DNA from 2 places in the Paenibacillus sp. 1SOY10 genome. Region 2 is predicted to be linked to the other one. Evidence: predicted binding sites of a transcription regulator. Region 2 holds the regulator's gene; the other holds the start of a gene.
The links. The regulator Rex, encoded in region 2, represses fermentation and respiration genes when NADH is low (regulators of the CRP and FNR family bind a similar motif). The targets are predictions, from matches to a motif close to TTGTGAAATATTTCACAA.
Positions count from the first base shown of each region.

Region 1: a site for Rex is predicted at 5,835-5,852, ahead of AC1VOR_RS11915 (DUF1641 domain-containing protein). Genes of this name have one in related genera too.

Region 1 covers NZ_JBXENK010000003.1:232,618-240,585, forward strand. Annotated here, with positions in the region: gene cydB (cytochrome d ubiquinol oxidase subunit II) at 1-959, shown strand, start outside; gene cydD (thiol reductant ABC exporter subunit CydD) at 959-2,695, shown strand; gene cydC (thiol reductant ABC exporter subunit CydC) at 2,692-4,524, shown strand; gene gltC (glutamate biosynthesis transcriptional regulator GltC) at 4,817-5,728, shown strand; gene AC1VOR_RS11915 (DUF1641 domain-containing protein) at 5,945-6,379, shown strand; gene AC1VOR_RS11920 (NAD(P)/FAD-dependent oxidoreductase) at 6,394-7,572, shown strand; gene gdhA (NADP-specific glutamate dehydrogenase) at 7,656-7,968, opposite strand, start outside.
Region 2 covers NZ_JBXENK010000002.1:833,628-841,595, forward strand. Annotated here, with positions in the region: gene dinG (ATP-dependent DNA helicase DinG) at 1-1,876, shown strand, start outside; gene AC1VOR_RS09780 (redox-sensing transcriptional repressor Rex) at 1,898-2,542, shown strand; gene AC1VOR_RS09785 (amidohydrolase) at 2,539-3,837, shown strand; gene AC1VOR_RS09790 (cell wall elongation regulator TseB-like domain-containing protein) at 3,940-4,425, shown strand; gene AC1VOR_RS09795 (hypothetical protein) at 4,630-5,163, shown strand; gene AC1VOR_RS09800 (AAA family ATPase) at 5,156-6,664, shown strand; gene AC1VOR_RS09805 (3-hydroxyacyl-CoA dehydrogenase family protein) at 6,801-7,673, shown strand; gene AC1VOR_RS09810 (acetate/propionate family kinase) at 7,670-7,968, shown strand, end outside.

The DNA.
Region 1 (7,968 bases), on a different contig from region 2:
TCTTCCTGGAGGGCTTTGACTTCGGGATTGGAATGAGCACGCGTTTTCTGGCCAAAAACGACATGGAGCGCCGGGTACTTATTAATTCCATCGGACCGTTCTGGGATGCCAACGAGGTATGGCTGATAACGGCAGGCGGGGCGATGTTTGCCGCCTTCCCGAATTGGTATGCTACGATGTTCAGCGGTTATTATACGCCGTTCGTTGTGCTGCTGCTTGCCTTGATTGCAAGGGGCGTTGCCTTTGAATTCCGGGGTAAGGTGGGTAATCAGAAATGGAAGACCACGTGGGATGCCGCGATCTTCTTCGGCAGTCTGCTGCCGCCATTCTTGCTCGGCGTCGTGTTCTCCGGGATGCTCAAGGGCTTGCCAATTGGCGAAGATATGGAGATGCGCGCTGGCCTGTTCGATATGGTCAACCTGTATACGGTGGCCGGAGGGATTACCGTAGTTATGATGTGTCTCGTACATGGCTTATTGTTCGCCTCTTTGCGGACGACCGGCAGCTTGCAGCAACGGGCCAATAAATTGGCGGGCAAGCTGTTGATTCCACTGGCTGTTATTCTGGTTATCTTCGGAACGCTGACCTTTTTTGAGACCGATGTATTTAAAATTCGTGGCGTTTTGCTAAGTGTTGTGGCTATACTGGGAGTAGTAGCTTTTCTGCTGGCAGGTTACTTCATTGCCAAGCAGCGGGACGGCTGGGCTTTCGGGATGACTGGAACACTGATTGCACTCTCGATCTCGGCGGTATTTATCGGGTTGTTCCCGCGTGTGATGGTTAGCTCGATTAGCGAAGCCTTCTCCTTGACGATCCATAATGCTGCGTCCGGCCAGTACTCGTTGAAGGTCATGACCATTGTGGCCTTGAGCCTGTTGCCGTTCGTGCTCGGTTATCAGATCTGGAGTTACTTCGTATTTCACAAACGTGTACATGAGAAGGAGCATTTGGAATATTAATGGGCCGTGGTTTAATGAAACTTCAAGGCATCAAGCCGGTCATGGTGATCATGGCCTTGCTGACTCTGATTCAAAGTGTTGCCATTATCGGGCAGGCTAAATGGCTGGCGGAGATCATCTCCGCCCTGTTTGCCGGAGCCAAGCTGCAGGAGCAAGCCGGCGGGGCCGGTTTGTTCCTGCTTGCTTTTATCGTTAGACAATTATGCGGAATGATGCAGCAGAAGACGGCATATTCCTTTGCCGAACGGACGGGGCGCGACCTGCGCAAGCAGGTGCTGGACAAGCTGTTTGAGCTGGGCCCACGCTTTGCGGGGAAGGAAGGCACGGGGAATCTGGTTACGCTGGTACTGGAGGGCGTCACCAAGTATCGTAATTATTTGGAGCTATTCCTGCCACGAATGCTGGCAACCGGCATGACACCGGTATTGGTGCTGGCTTATGTGACTATGCTGGATGTGGGTTCCGGCATTATTCTATTGATTACGATGCCTATTCTGATTGTGTTCATGATTCTGGTTGGACTGGCCGCCCGCAAGCAGACGGAACGTCAGTTGAAATCGTACCGTACCTTGTCCAATCACTTTGTTGATTCGTTACGGGGGTTGGAGACGCTTAGATTCCTGGGTCGCAGTAAGGCTCATGAGGCTTCCATTGCGAAGGTGAGCGACTCGTACCGATCAGCAACGATGCGTACGCTACGTGTGGCCTTTCTCTCTTCCTTCGCGCTGGATTTCTTCACGATGCTGTCAGTTGCTTCGGTGGCGGTCAGCTTAGGGCTGCGTTTGGTAAATGGGGAAATGGTCCTGCTGCCTGCATTAACCGTGCTGATTCTGGCACCGGAATACTTCTTGCCGGTCCGCATGGTTGGTGCAGATTTCCATGCGACCCTGGACGGGAAGGAAGCGGGGGAAGCGATGAATGCGATTGTGGCGGCCGGGGTGGAGGAAGCAGTTCGTTCCTCGGCCGTGCCGCCGGAAGCCGTAACCGCATGGACGAAGGAGAGTGAGCTTCGTTTGCAGGGGATAGGCGTGATTCATGAAGAAGGCGGAAAGTCTTCTTTGGAGGAAGTAGAGCTTGCTTTTACCGGGATTGGGAAGATAGGTATCATCGGCGAGAGTGGAGCAGGCAAGTCAACCCTGATCGACGTTCTTGGTGGCTTCCTGCGTCCTAGCTCCGGTGGCTTTGAGCTGAACGGGGTACAACTTGGCGATCTGACTTCGACCGCTTGGCGGCAGCAAATCACCTATATCCCGCAGAGTCCCTACATTTTCAGTCATACGTTGGCCGAAAATATTCGCTTTAACGCTCCAGACGCTTCTCTGACGGAGGTAGCGCGTGCGACAACTGCGGCAGGGCTGGGAGGACTGGTGGATAGTCTGCCCAAGGGGCTGGATGAACCGATCGGTGGCGGAGGCCGTTCTCTGAGCGGCGGTCAGGAGCAACGTGTAGCCTTGGCTCGTGCGCTGCTAAGCCGCAGGCCGATTATTTTGCTCGACGAGCCAACCGCTCATCTGGACATTGAAACGGAATATGAATTGAAGAGCGAGATGTTGCCTTTATTTGAAGGGAAGCTGGTCATTCTGGCTACGCACCGGCTCCACTGGATGCGGCAGATGGACCGGATAGTGGTGATGGAGCAGGGGCGTGTGGCGGAGACAGGTACCCATGAGGAACTGATGGCCCGGCAGGGAGCTTATTATGCTATGGTCACAGCGCAGCGGGAGGAGATTATATGAACCGGCAATCCTGGATTCTGCCCTATTTTCGCATCTACAGCGGGCGCTTTGCCCTCTACTTGCTGCTGGGTACGCTAACACTGCTGGCGGCTGCGATGCTGATGTTTACCTCCGGGTTTCTGATTTCCAAATCAGCGCTACAGCCTTATAATATCTTGCTTGTCTACGTACCGATTGTAGGGGTTCGGACCTTTGGGATCAGCCGTGCGGTCATTCACTATGTCGAACGGTTGGTGGGGCATGATACGGTGCTGAGAATTCTGGCTCGGATGCGGGTACGCTTGTACCGTGTGTTGGAACCTCAGGCCTTGTTCTTGCGTTCGCGTTATCGGACGGGAGATATTCTGGGCGCGCTGGCTGACGATATTGAGCAATTGCAGAATGTATATATTCGTACCGTATTTCCAAGCGTAGTAGCGCTTATTCTATATGCGGCTGTTGTGATTGCCATGGGCGTGTTCGACGTTACGTTTGCTTTGCTACTGGCGGGTTATCTGTTCGTATTGGTCTTCCTGCTCCCTTATTTCTCGTTATGGCTGACACGTCGTTTGAACGAGGAAGTGAAACGGGAACGTAATGGGTTGTATCAGACTTTGACTGATGCTGTAATGGGCATAGGTGATTGGATGATCAGTGGACGCTCTGCGGAGTTCCTCGCCGCCTATGAGCAGGATGAGGCAGCGGTGGCTCGCAAAGACCGCCGTCTGCGGGCCTGGGCGCGTTGGCGCAGCTTGATAGGCCAGCTTATCGTGGGCCTTATCGCGGTGTCGATGGTGTATTGGGCGGGTGGCCAAGCGCTGGAAGGGCATATAGACGTTACGCTGATCGCTGCGTTCGTGCTGACCGTCTTCCCGCTGGCAGACGCCTTCTTGCCTGTCTCGGAGGCGGTGGAGCGCACGCCGCAATACCGCGTGTCGCTGGAACGCCTCGCGCGCATCGCGGGCGGGGGCGACGAGGCTGCTGCGGCAACGCGCGAGCCGGGCTTGGCAGGCCGTGGCGACGCGAGCTCGCCTGGCCGTCTTGACGGCGAGGTGGCACGTTCAGCCTCGCCGGGGCCCACCGCGGCGGGCCTGGCGGTCGCTGCGCCTGCACCAAGCGCAGCTACGCTGCGCCTGGATGGCGTACGCTTCGCTTACGCCGAGCAAGACGCCGCCTCCGTGGACGGCGTGTCGCTGGACATCCCGCAGGGCAAGCGGGTGGCGGTGATCGGGCGCAGCGGCGCTGGTAAATCGACGCTGCTGAAGCTGATTCAGGGGGCGCTTGCCCCAAGTGCGGGGACGGTGATGATTAATGGCTTATCCGCGTCCGCCTGGGGGGACCGGATGCCGGAGGTCATCTCCGTCCTGAACCAAAGCCCCCACCTGTTCGACACAACGGTGGCGAACAATATCCGCCTTGGCCGGGGCGAGGCCACGGACGAGGAAGTGCTGCAAGCTGCGGAAGCCGCGCAGCTTGGGCCACTGATCGCTTCTCTGCCGAAGGGCCTGGATACGCAGATGCGCGAAACAGGACAACGCTTCTCCGGCGGAGAGCGGCAGCGTGTAGCCCTGGCTCGCGTGCTACTTCAGAATACGCCGGTGCTGATTCTGGACGAGCCTACGGTCGGGCTTGACCCCCGTACCGAGCGTGAGCTGTTGTCGACGGTCTTCCGTACGACGCAAGGCAAGTCGCTAATCTGGGTGACACATCATCTGGTGGGTGCGGAGCAGATGGATGAAGTGATCTTTATGGAGCATGGCCGTATCGTCATGCGTGGCACTCATGCCGAGCTGTTGGAGAAGGAGCCAAGATACCGTAATCTCTACCGGTTGGACCGTCCTGAAGGCTAGGACGCTAGTGCTAAACGGGCGAATGGTTTAACTAGATACTTAATGATTTCTTTATCTTAAAAAGGCGGTGCAGGAAGGAAACCCTGCATCGCCTTTTTAACGTACTCATTTCCGCCAAGAAAAGGGAAATCGCTTTCTTGGCTTCCGTTTCCCGGATGAAGTCGATATAATGGTATTTAAACTATTTACATGCAATGTAAAGTTGTTTAGAATCCGAACGGACTTGGAATAATCCAGGAAGAGCTAGGGTCAGACCATAGATTAGTAAAATGAGCATGCGGGGGTGAAGGAAATGGAGCTACGGCAAATTCAATATTTTATCGAAACGGCCAAGCTGGAGCACGTTACGGAGGCATCGTATGCGCTGCATGTATCGCAGTCGGCGGTGAGCAGGCAAATCTTCAAGCTGGAATCCGAGCTTGGCGTAGACTTGTTCGTCCATGAAGGTCGCAAAGTGAAGCTGACACCGGTAGGTCGGCAGTTCCTGGGGCATATGGAACAGCTCATGAAGCTCATTGAGCATGCGCGTCAGGAGATCGATGAATATCTTGACCCGGAGCGCGGGACGGTGAGAATCGGGTTCCCCAGCAGCTTGGCAGCCAATATGGTCCCCTCCGTCGTGTCGGCCTTCCGCCGCCTTCATCCGCAGGTGCATTTTCAATTACAGCATGGATCATACCGTGAATTGCTCGATGGGGTGATTGGTGGTGAGATCAACCTGGCGATGATGGGGCCGGTTCCGAAGAAGGAGCCGCAGGTGAAGAGTGAAGTGCTCTTCCGGGAGAAGTTCAAGGCGCTCCTGCCTGCAGGACATCGCCTGGCTGGCCGAGCCTCCATCAAGCTTAGCGACCTGAAGGACGATGGTTTTGTACTGTTTCCGCAGGGATTTATTTTGCGGGAAATCGTCGTGGAGGCGTGTGAGCAAGAAGGCTTCCAGCCGAAGGTATCCTTTGAGGGAGATGATCTGGATGCGATTAAGGGGCTGGTGTCCGCCGATTTGGGGTTAACGTTGCTGCCGGAAATTGCGCTTGGTGAACATATTCCTTCCTCCATTGTGTCTTTGCCGATGCAAGAGCCGGAGGTCATTCGCGACGTCGGGGTCATTATCCCCATCAACCGGGAGTTATCGCCTACCGAAAAGCTATTTTACGAATTCTTAAAGCTGGTATCGCCGCAAGAACTGGGTCTTAATGCATACAAATAATATAAAAATAATTAGGTGCCGTGAAAAATATCACTTTCACGGTTCTTTTTTGTTAATTTTATGGTACAATTTTAAACGTGTTGTTACATGATTGTTGCGTTTTTAGATGTGCAATTTTTCACTAGCTTGCCACATTTTAGGATATATCGTAAGAAGAAGCATCTGATTCACGATTCGGCCAGCTAGTCCCTACACTATGTTAAAGGAGAATGGGATATGTCAGAAACGATTACAGAATCCAAGATCGAGCCGAGTGTAACCGCTACCGGCCAGCAGGAGTTGCTCGAGCAGCTCTTGAAGCCAGAGGTGCAGCAGTCGCTGAATGCACTGGTAGAACAGCTTCCCAAGATTAATGAGATGCTGGGCGCGCTGACCCAAACCTATGATTTTGCTAAATCGGTAGCCACCGATGAAGTGTTGAAGAATGATATCGTCGGCGGGTTTTCCGAAGTGGCCGGACCGGCTGTAGGCAAGGTGAAGCAAGTCGCGGCGAATGTTATCGAGGCCAAAGACCGGGCGGAAGCTAGTCAAGAGACAATCGGCCTGTTTGGGCTTATGAAGATGCTCAAGGATCCGCAAGCTCAGAAGCTATTTCGCTTTATGAACGCTTATCTGCAAGTGTCCGGTGAACGGGATAGCCAACAAAAATAACGGGGGATAAGACGATGTCAAAACATATTTTGATTTTGGGTGCTGGTTACGGCGGAGTGCTTAGCGCTTTGACCGTTCGCAAATATATGGATAAGTCACAAGCGCGGGTAACGGTAGTGAATCAATATCCGACGCATCAGATTATTACCGAGCTTCACCGTCTGGCGGCAGGCAGTGTGTCTGAACGTGCTGTAGCGTTGCCGCTGGAGAAGTTGTTCAAGGGCAAGGATATTGATCTGCGAATCGCCAAGGTAGAGAGCTTCTCTGTAGACAACAAGGAGGTTAAGCTGTCCGACGGTACCTTGTTATCCTACGACGCCTTGGTGGTTGGCCTGGGCAGTACCACGGCGTATTTTGGCATCCCTGGGCTGGAGCAATATAGTATGGTACTGAAATCGGCCAAGGATGCCGGGAAAATTCACAGCCATATTGAAGCACGTATTCGTGAATATGCGGTATCCGGCAATGAGGCCGATGCTACTATTCTGATCGGTGGCGGCGGATTGACGGGTGTAGAATTGGTCGGAGAGATAGCCGACAAACTGCCGGAGCTGACGAAGAAATACGGCGTTCCACGCGAAGCGATCAAGCTGTTGCTTGTGGAAGCTGGTCCGAAAATTCTGCCAGTGTTGCCGGATGTACTGATTCAGCGAGCAACGGCCAGTCTGGAGAAGCGTGGAGTTACTTTCCTGACAGGGTTGCCTGTAACGAACGTAGAAGGAAATGCTATCGATCTGAAGGATGGGCAGAAAGTAATCGCCAATACCTTTGTCTGGACGGGCGGCGTGCAAGGTCATCCGCTGGTAGGGCAATCGGGATTGGAAGTTAACCGCGGTCGGGCTTCGGTCAACGACCAATTGCAATCCATATCCCATCCTGACGTATTCGTGGCTGGCGATAGTGCTGTGTATATGGGACCAGACGGTCGTCCCTATCCACCAACCGCCCAGATTGCTTGGCAAATGGGCGAGCTGATCGGCTATAACCTGTTCGCCCAGCTTGAAGGTAAAGCATTAGAAGATTTCCATCCCGTAAACTCGGGCACGCTGGCGAGCCTGGGCCGTAAGGATGCCGTGGCAACGGTCGGTGCGAACAACACGCAATTGCGCGGGTTGCCAGCTACACTAATGAAGGAAGCGAGCAACATTCGCTATCTGTCTCATATCCACGCGCTTGATGCCTTGGCATATTAAGCTTATATCATTAAAGGGCCATCCTCCTGTAGTATTCATCTACATGGAGGATGGCCCTTATTTTGAACAAAAGGCTATATTAACTACACGATGCCGTGTGCGAGCATGGCATTGGCTACCTTCAGGAAGCCGGCAATATTGGAGCCGACTACGAGATTATCCACATGACCGTATTCTTCCGCAGCATTGACACTGTTACGATAAATATTTTTCATAATATCCTTCAACTTGTCGTCAACTTCCTCAAAGGTCCAGGAGAGTCTTGCACTGTTCTGGGACATTTCCAGAGCGGAGACAGCTACGCCCCCGGCATTGGCGGCTTTGGCAGGTCCAAAGTATACATCGTTCTTCAAGTACACCTCGATCGCTTCCAAAGACGAAGGCATGTTTGCGCCC
Region 2 (7,968 bases):
AGAGGTCGTGCCGTTCCCGTTCCGGGCAGCGGTATTTAAAGGAAGGCAGCATTATTTGTGCTTGCGCAAATTTGAACATAAAATAAGCAGGAAAGATTTCGCCACTCCCAAAGAAGATGTGATGATCGCTGCCCAGATGATTGTGTGGCTGACTCAAACGGGTAACGGCGATGATGAAGAACTGAACTTGGGAAATCGCGGAGGTGATTTCTGGGAGACGGTGGCCAGTGAATCGGATTCCTGCCTGGGTCGATCGTGCCCTTGGTTCCGTAAATGCTTCTACCACCGCGCCAAGCATGAGGCCGGAGTAGCCGATGTAGTCATTACGAATCACTCCAAATTGTTTACTGACATTCAGGCAGGACATCAATTATTACCGGGCTATGAGCATTTGGTCATTGATGAAGCGCACCATCTGGAGGATGTAGCAGGCAAACATTTGGGTATCCATATGAAATACTTTACAGTGGTTCATACTCTGACTCGTTTATTCAAGGACAGCAAGACCGGTCAGCTGGCTAATTTGCGGGCTGCGTTACAAGCCTCGCCAGGCGAGAAGTCAGGCGAATGGTGTACGGTCATTGATGGTATCTACCCGAACCTGATTGAGGTGAAGGAGAACTGGGACAAGTTAAGCGAGCAATTGTTCTCATTGATGCCGGATCGTAGTGACGCGGCACCTGGTGATCCGGGGCAATTCGTGTATCGACTCTTGCCAGGTAAGGAGCCCAAGGAATGGGATACCTTGACCGCTCTGGAGAATCAAATATATGTTGCGTTGGGGGATGTTCTCCGCAAGGGTGAACGCATGCTCAGCGAAATTCGTGAGGACCAGGATGATTACGGGTCTGAGAGCTTGCTGACTGACATCAGCGGTTTGTTCAAGGATCTGGCGACCGAACGGGAAGCACTGCGGTTCTTCATGAAGCTGGAGAGCGATGATACGGTGTACTGGATGGAAGCGAGCGGTAACTATCGTAGTCGTTCGTTGCAGATGTACGCGGTACCTATTGACGTCAGTGCCCAACTGAAGGAATATTTCTTCGACAAGAAGAAGAGCGTGGTGATGACCTCGGCTACCTTGTCGGTCGATAAATCATTTCAGTATATGGTGGAACAACTGGGCTTAGCGGAGGCGGCAAGCGAGAACAAGCTTGTCACCACGATGCTCCCATCGCCGTTTAATTACCGTGATCAGGCGCTGCTCGTCATCCCGCGGGATTTCCCTAGTGTCAAGGGCGGAGTAGGTGACGATCATTTCGTCAATACACTGGTACAGTCTCTTGCTGACTCCGCAGTAGTAACCCGGGGAAGAATGATGGTGTTATTCACATCATACCGGATGCTGCGACAAGTATATGAGCCGCTGAAGACCTTGCTGGCCCAGAAGGGCATTACAGTGATTGGGCAGGGGATGGATAGCGGGAGCAGAACCAAATTGACGCGTCGCTTCCAAGGGCAAGATGCTTCCGTTCTGCTTGGCACAAGCAGCTTCTGGGAAGGTGTTGACATTCCTGGCGAGGCTCTGACGAGTCTGGCGATTGTCCGTTTACCCTTCCAACCGCCGAACCATCCGCTGGTGGAGGCGAAGAGCGAACGATTACAACGCGAGAAGAAGAATCCATTTATGAAGTTATCTGTGCCGCAGGCGGTCATCCGCTTCAAGCAGGGTTTTGGACGACTGGTACGTTCGTCACAGGACCGCGGCATTGTGATTGTTTATGATACACGTATCTTGGAATCCTACTACGGAAAGTATTTCTTATATTCTTTGCCCGGACCGAAGATGGAGCATATGCCGCTAGGCCAAATGGTCTCACGTATCTCGGAATGGCTGCAGGTTGATGAAGCTGATCAAGCTGATGAAATGAAGTAAAGTTGATGAGGGGGAATGATTATGAAATCAGATAAAATTTCTGATGCGGTGGTCCGTCGATTGCCGGTGTATCTGCGCTTCTTGAATGAATTAAGCCGGAGGGAAGTTCCTACGGTATCATCCCAGGAACTGGGCCAGAAGCTGGATTTGAATCCAGCGCAAATTCGCAAGGACTTGGCGTATTTCGGAGACTTTGGACGTAAGGGCATCGGCTACGACGTTGCCTATCTCATTGAGAAGATTCAACAGATTTTAAATCTCGACCAACAGATCAATGTAGCCCTTGTGGGTGCTGGTAATCTTGGTCATGCGTTATCCAATTACAATGCTTATCTGAAGGATAACATGAAGATTGTGGCGGTGTTTGATGCTTCTCCAGACAAAATCGGAACGCAGATCAATAATATTACGATCCGGCCGATTGAAGAGTTGGTGGATACAGTCAGGAAGGAAAAAATTCGTATCGGCATCATTACCGTACCGGATTTCGAAGCCCAACGAGTTGCAGACCAACTGGTAGCCGCAGGCATCGGAGCAATATTGAATTTTGCCCCTACCATATTGAAGGTTCCGCCGGAAGTACGGATTCATGCGGCTGACTTTACAACGGACTTATTGAGTCTGGCCTATTATCTGGAAAATGGAAAGGAACATGCTGAAGTATGAGTCGAAAATGGTTAATAAAGAACGGGACGTTCGCGGTATTGGATCAGGAGCGTCCGGTTATTCAAGGTTATATGCTGGTTGAGGGTGATACAATCACTTACATTGGGGAAGAACGCCCCGAAGGTGTGGAGGGTGCAGAAAGCTTTGATGGTAAAGGCCTGCTGTTTCTTCCCGGGTTGATTAATACCCATGGCCATGCTGCTATGTCACTGCTAAGAGGTTACGGTGACGACATGGTGCTGCAAACCTGGCTCGAAGAAAAGATGTGGCCGATGGAAGCCAAATTTACAGCAGAGGATGTACGTGTTGGCACGGCATTGTCGGTATTGGAAATGCTCAAGGGGGGGACTACGACCTTCCTGGACATGTATGATCATATGGATGAGGTGGCCAAGGTCGCCCAGGAATCCGGTATTCGGGCTGTGCTTATGCGGGGGGCCATTGGTCTATGTCCACCCGAGGTACAAGATCAGAAGCTGAACGAAGCCATTGCCTTTGCTCGTAATTGGCAGGGTCAGGCGGATGGACGGATTACGACGATGTTATCGCCGCATGCTCCGTATACCTGTCCGCCAGAGTTCATTCAGAAATTCGTACAGGCGGCCCATGATCTGGATTTGCCGATGCATACTCATATGTCGGAGACCCGGGCTGAAGTTGAACAAAATGTTAAAGATTACGGAGTCCGTCCGGTTCAACATTTATTGAATCTGGGCATGTTCTCACGGCCTACTCTATTAGCCCATGCTGTGCATTTAACAGATGAGGAGCTGGATATTTTGGCGGCTCATCAAGTGACGGTATCGCATAATCCGGGCAGTAACCTGAAGTTGGCTAGCGGAGTAGCCCGTGTGCCGGAAATGCTGAAGAAGGGCATCGTCGTATCCCTCGGCACAGATGGTCCGGCTAGTAACAATAATCTGGATATGCTGGAGGAAGTTCGTCTGGCGGCCTTGATTCATAAAGGAGTATCTGGGGATCCTACGGCTGTTCCGGCACTTGAAGCGCTGAAGATGGGGACCGAATACGGAGCGCGTTCCGTATTCTTGCCCGAGACGGGTAAGCTTGCTGCCGGAATGAAGGCAGATTTCATTGCGCTGAACACGGAACAGGCACATTTCGTTCCGAAGACGGACTATGTATCTCATGCGGTTTACTCCGCTGGTTCAGGGGATGTAGAGCATGTATGGGTTAATGGGAAGCAAGTTGTGAAGAACGGGGCTTGCCTGACACTTGATGAAGAGCGTATCCGTTATGAGGCTCAAGAGGCATTTGACGGGTTATTGACACGTTAATCGTTCCGTCCAACTGATATAGATACAGGTGTACACTGTGAGTATACATGGTGAAAGATAAAAGAGGCTTACAGTTGCCTGCTTAGAGAAAGGAAGAGAAGGTTGAGGAAGCGAACCCAATGGATCCTGCTCTCCATCATTATTCTGTTGATAGTGCTCATCGGTCTCTACCGGTTCTACATATATATTCACGAGGATACTTGGGAAGCCGAAAGGGCGGCGGTTCAGCAAGCCAAACAGGAGACAGAACTGGTCCGCAGCGATGAGGTATGGAAGTCGGTCTGGGACAAGGTTTGCTTTGTGATTCAAGGACAGGATGAGGATGGGCGGGAGATTATGGTCTGGTTACCGCAAGACGGGAAACCGGAAGTCCGCCTGTTGTCTGAAGGCAAGTCCGAAGACCAGATCAGAGGGATCATCAAGGAAACGTTGCCGGATATCGAGGTGGTCCGTCTGTTGCCGGGAATTTATAATGACCAGTTGGTCTGGCAATTGTTCTACAAGCAGCAAGCCCATCATTATTATCGGTTCTTCAGCTTCAGTACCGGCGAACCTTTGTCAGAGGTATTTACGTTACCTAATCGTTGACATGACATAGCAGTTTCGAAGTTCAGGATGCAGACCTGATCTTTCGAAACTGTTTTTTTGTTTTCCATTCTTTTTTTTCGAATTTTGATATACGGTATGATATACTATTGTTTGTAACAATGATATACAAAAAGATATAATTAATTCTATATTTGAAGCTGCCTTATGGCGGAATAATTTATTACAGATAAAGGAGGCAAACGCGTGAAACTGCGTGTTGGACGAGTTGCTGCCAGTATCGTCATTTCCGGAGTTGTACTGTTCGGCGGTTGGTTCCTTTACCAAGAATGGGCAATAGAACGCCCGCTGGAGAACTTGTTAAAGGATGTTGAAGGTGTGAGTCAGGTGCAGCTGGATATACAGCCTAAGGAGCTTGGTGTCAAGCTGGATTTGGTACCAGGTACCGATTTGGGAGCTGTGATTCGGCATTTGGAGCAGGATGGGAAGAAGCAAATCGGCACCCGTGAATTGAAGATAGATGTGGCGGACAATGCTTCTCCGGAATTGAACGAGCTATGGGAGAATGCCATGTTTGCTGTCGCTCAGGCGATGGAGAACAAGCAATATACGGAGATTACGGCAGCTCTGGAGCAAATGGAACAAGATCATAAAGAACTCAAAGCCACGGCGGAAATGGACAATGAGTATGTCTATATCACATTAACGGACGGGCAAAGCAGTAAGTTTATTATTTTGCCGCGTACGCCACAGCGGATGGGGGTATGGCCTAATGCGTAGATGGATGGTGGAGGTTGCTGTTGGTTTTGTCCCTGTACTGCTTATATTTCTAGGGATAACCGGCGTAGTGAACATGATTCCCCTCCTGTTATCGCTGGTGATGCTCGGCGCATTGTTGATGGCGATTAAAATGCGCGGAGGCGGACTGGCGATCGGAGCCGGTCAGGAACGAAAACGCAAGAAGCGCGCTCCGGCCAAATTGACGTTTGATCAAATTGGAGGTCAAGAGAGCGCCAAGCAAGAGCTGAGGGAAGCACTGGATTTTATGGTGCGGCATGAGGAAATCAGCAAATTTGGCATTCGCCCCATTAAGGGGATTTTGCTTACCGGACCTCCGGGAACCGGGAAGACGTTGCTGGCCAAAGCGGCTGCTTACTACACCAATGCTGTATTCGTAGCGGCCTCGGGTAGTGAGTTCGTGGAAATGTATGTTGGCGTGGGGGCCAGCCGGATTCGTGAGCTGTTCAAGGAGGCCCGAACTCGTGCAGCTAAGGAAAACAAAGAGAACGCTGTTATTTTTATTGATGAAATTGAAGTCATTGGTGGCAAGCGGGAAGGCGGACAGCAACGCGAGTATGATCAGACCTTGAACCAGTTGCTGACCGAGATGGATGGGATTTATTCTTCGGATACCCCACGCATCTTGCTCGTTGCCGCGACTAACCGTAAGGAGATGCTGGATAGTGCCTTACTGCGTCCGGGACGCTTCGATCGGCATATTCAGGTAGACTTGCCGGACAAGAAAGGGCGCCGCAGCATTCTGGAACTGCACGCGGCCAACAAGCCGATGCAGGACAACGTCGATTTGGACAAGGTGGCCGAAGAATCCTTTGGCTTCTCCGGGGCTCAGCTTGAGAGTGTCATGAACGAGGCAGCGATTTATGCGATGCGTGATAAGCTGGAGCAAATTGCCCCCGAGCATTTGTCGATGGCGATCGACAAGGTACTCATGGGCGAGAAGACCGATCGTCAAGCAGCGGAAGAAGAGAAACGCCGGGTTGCGGTTCATGAACTGGGACATGCGATTGCTGCCGAGGTTGTAGCGCCGGGCAGTGTCAGCCAGGTTGCGCTTAGTCCACGTGGTAGGGCGCTGGGGTATGTTCGGCACAATCCTCAGGACGAGAAGTACCTGTATACGAAGCCTTATTTGGAAGGCCAAATTATGATTGCCCTAGCAGGAGCAGCCGCAGAAGAAATCTATTACGGTGGACGTAGCACGGGCTCCAGCAATGACTTTGAGCAGGCATTGAATATCGTCCAGACGATGATGACTTCGGGCCTGACTTCACTAGGAATTGTGAATATGGAGATGGTGACAACCGAAGTCCTGATGAACGAAAATTCACGGATTTTGGACGAGCTTGCGGGCAGAACCAAGGAAATGCTGCTGAAGCATGCGGCCGTATTCGACAAATCCCTGCATATTTTGCTACAGGAGGAACGCCTTTCGGGGGAACAGTTCCGTTGCCAATTTAGTGACAGTATGGATTTACCGGCATAATTCGCTATGCCGGTTATTCTTTTTACTTTTTCTTCGTGCTAAGATATTATTATATGTTGGGTATAGGAAGATGTATTATTCGACATCCAGGGAACCATATTATGTACAGAAGATGAAAGGATGGAGCGAGAGAACCATGAATTACAAAAAAATAGGTGTCATCGGTGGCGGCACAATGGGGCAAGGCATCAGTGAGATGCTCGCGGCCAAGGGCCTGGACGTATTGCTCGTGGAAGAAACGACCGAGAAGCTGAACCATGCCTATAGCATGATTGAGACAAGCCTCGACAAGCAATTGGAGAAATGGGCAATTACGAAGGCTGAGAAAAAATTGATCTTATCCCGAATCCATAAAGTAACTCATTTTGCCGAACTTGGTACCTGCGATATGGTTATCGAGAGTATTTCGGAAGATTTGGATGCCAAAAAAGAGGTATTCAAGCAGTTGGATCAGGTATGTCCTAGCAATATTATTCTTGCCAGCAACACCTCGACTTTGAGTCTGACCGAAATTGCCGGAGGAACCATTTATCCGGAACGTGTGATTGGCATGCACTTTATTTATCCTGTTGCCAAAATTAATCTGGTCGAAATCATTCGTGGTCTGAAAACCTCTGAAACGACCTTCGAAGAAACGAAACGTTTCGTAGAAGAAGTAGTGGAGAAACGCGGTGTGATGGTCTATGAATCGCCGGGCTTTGTGACGTCCCGGATTATTTGCGTTATGATCAACGAAGCTTTGCATGTGCTCGGAGAAGGCGTGGCTTCAGCGGAAGAGATTGACGAAGCTATGCGCGTTGGATATCAATTTCAATATGGCCCGCTGGAAATGGCGGACCGCTTTGGTCTGGATTCCGTGCTTGCCGCGCTGGAGCGTATGTTCCGTGAATTTGGCGAATTGAAATATCGTCCTTCCTTTGTACTGAAGAAGATGGTTCGTGCCGGACACCTGGGTGTAAAAACGGGTGAAGGGTTCTTCAAATACGACAAGGATGGTGATCGACTGTGAAGGTATTAGTAATCAATGCGGGCAGTTCTTCCCTTAAATATCAATTGTACAACATGACAGACGAATCAGTATTGGCCAAAGGCCTAGTAGAGCGAATTGGCATGGATTCTTCGATCCTTAACCATAAGCCAACTGGCAAGGAAGAAGTGACAGAAGTTAGTGAAATTCTGGAGCACACAACGGCTATTCGTAAAGTGCTTGATAAGCTGACGGACCCAGAGCATGGCGTGATTGAATCCATCGGTGAGATCGAAGCCGTCGGACATCGTGTTGTGCATGGTGGGGAATACTTCAA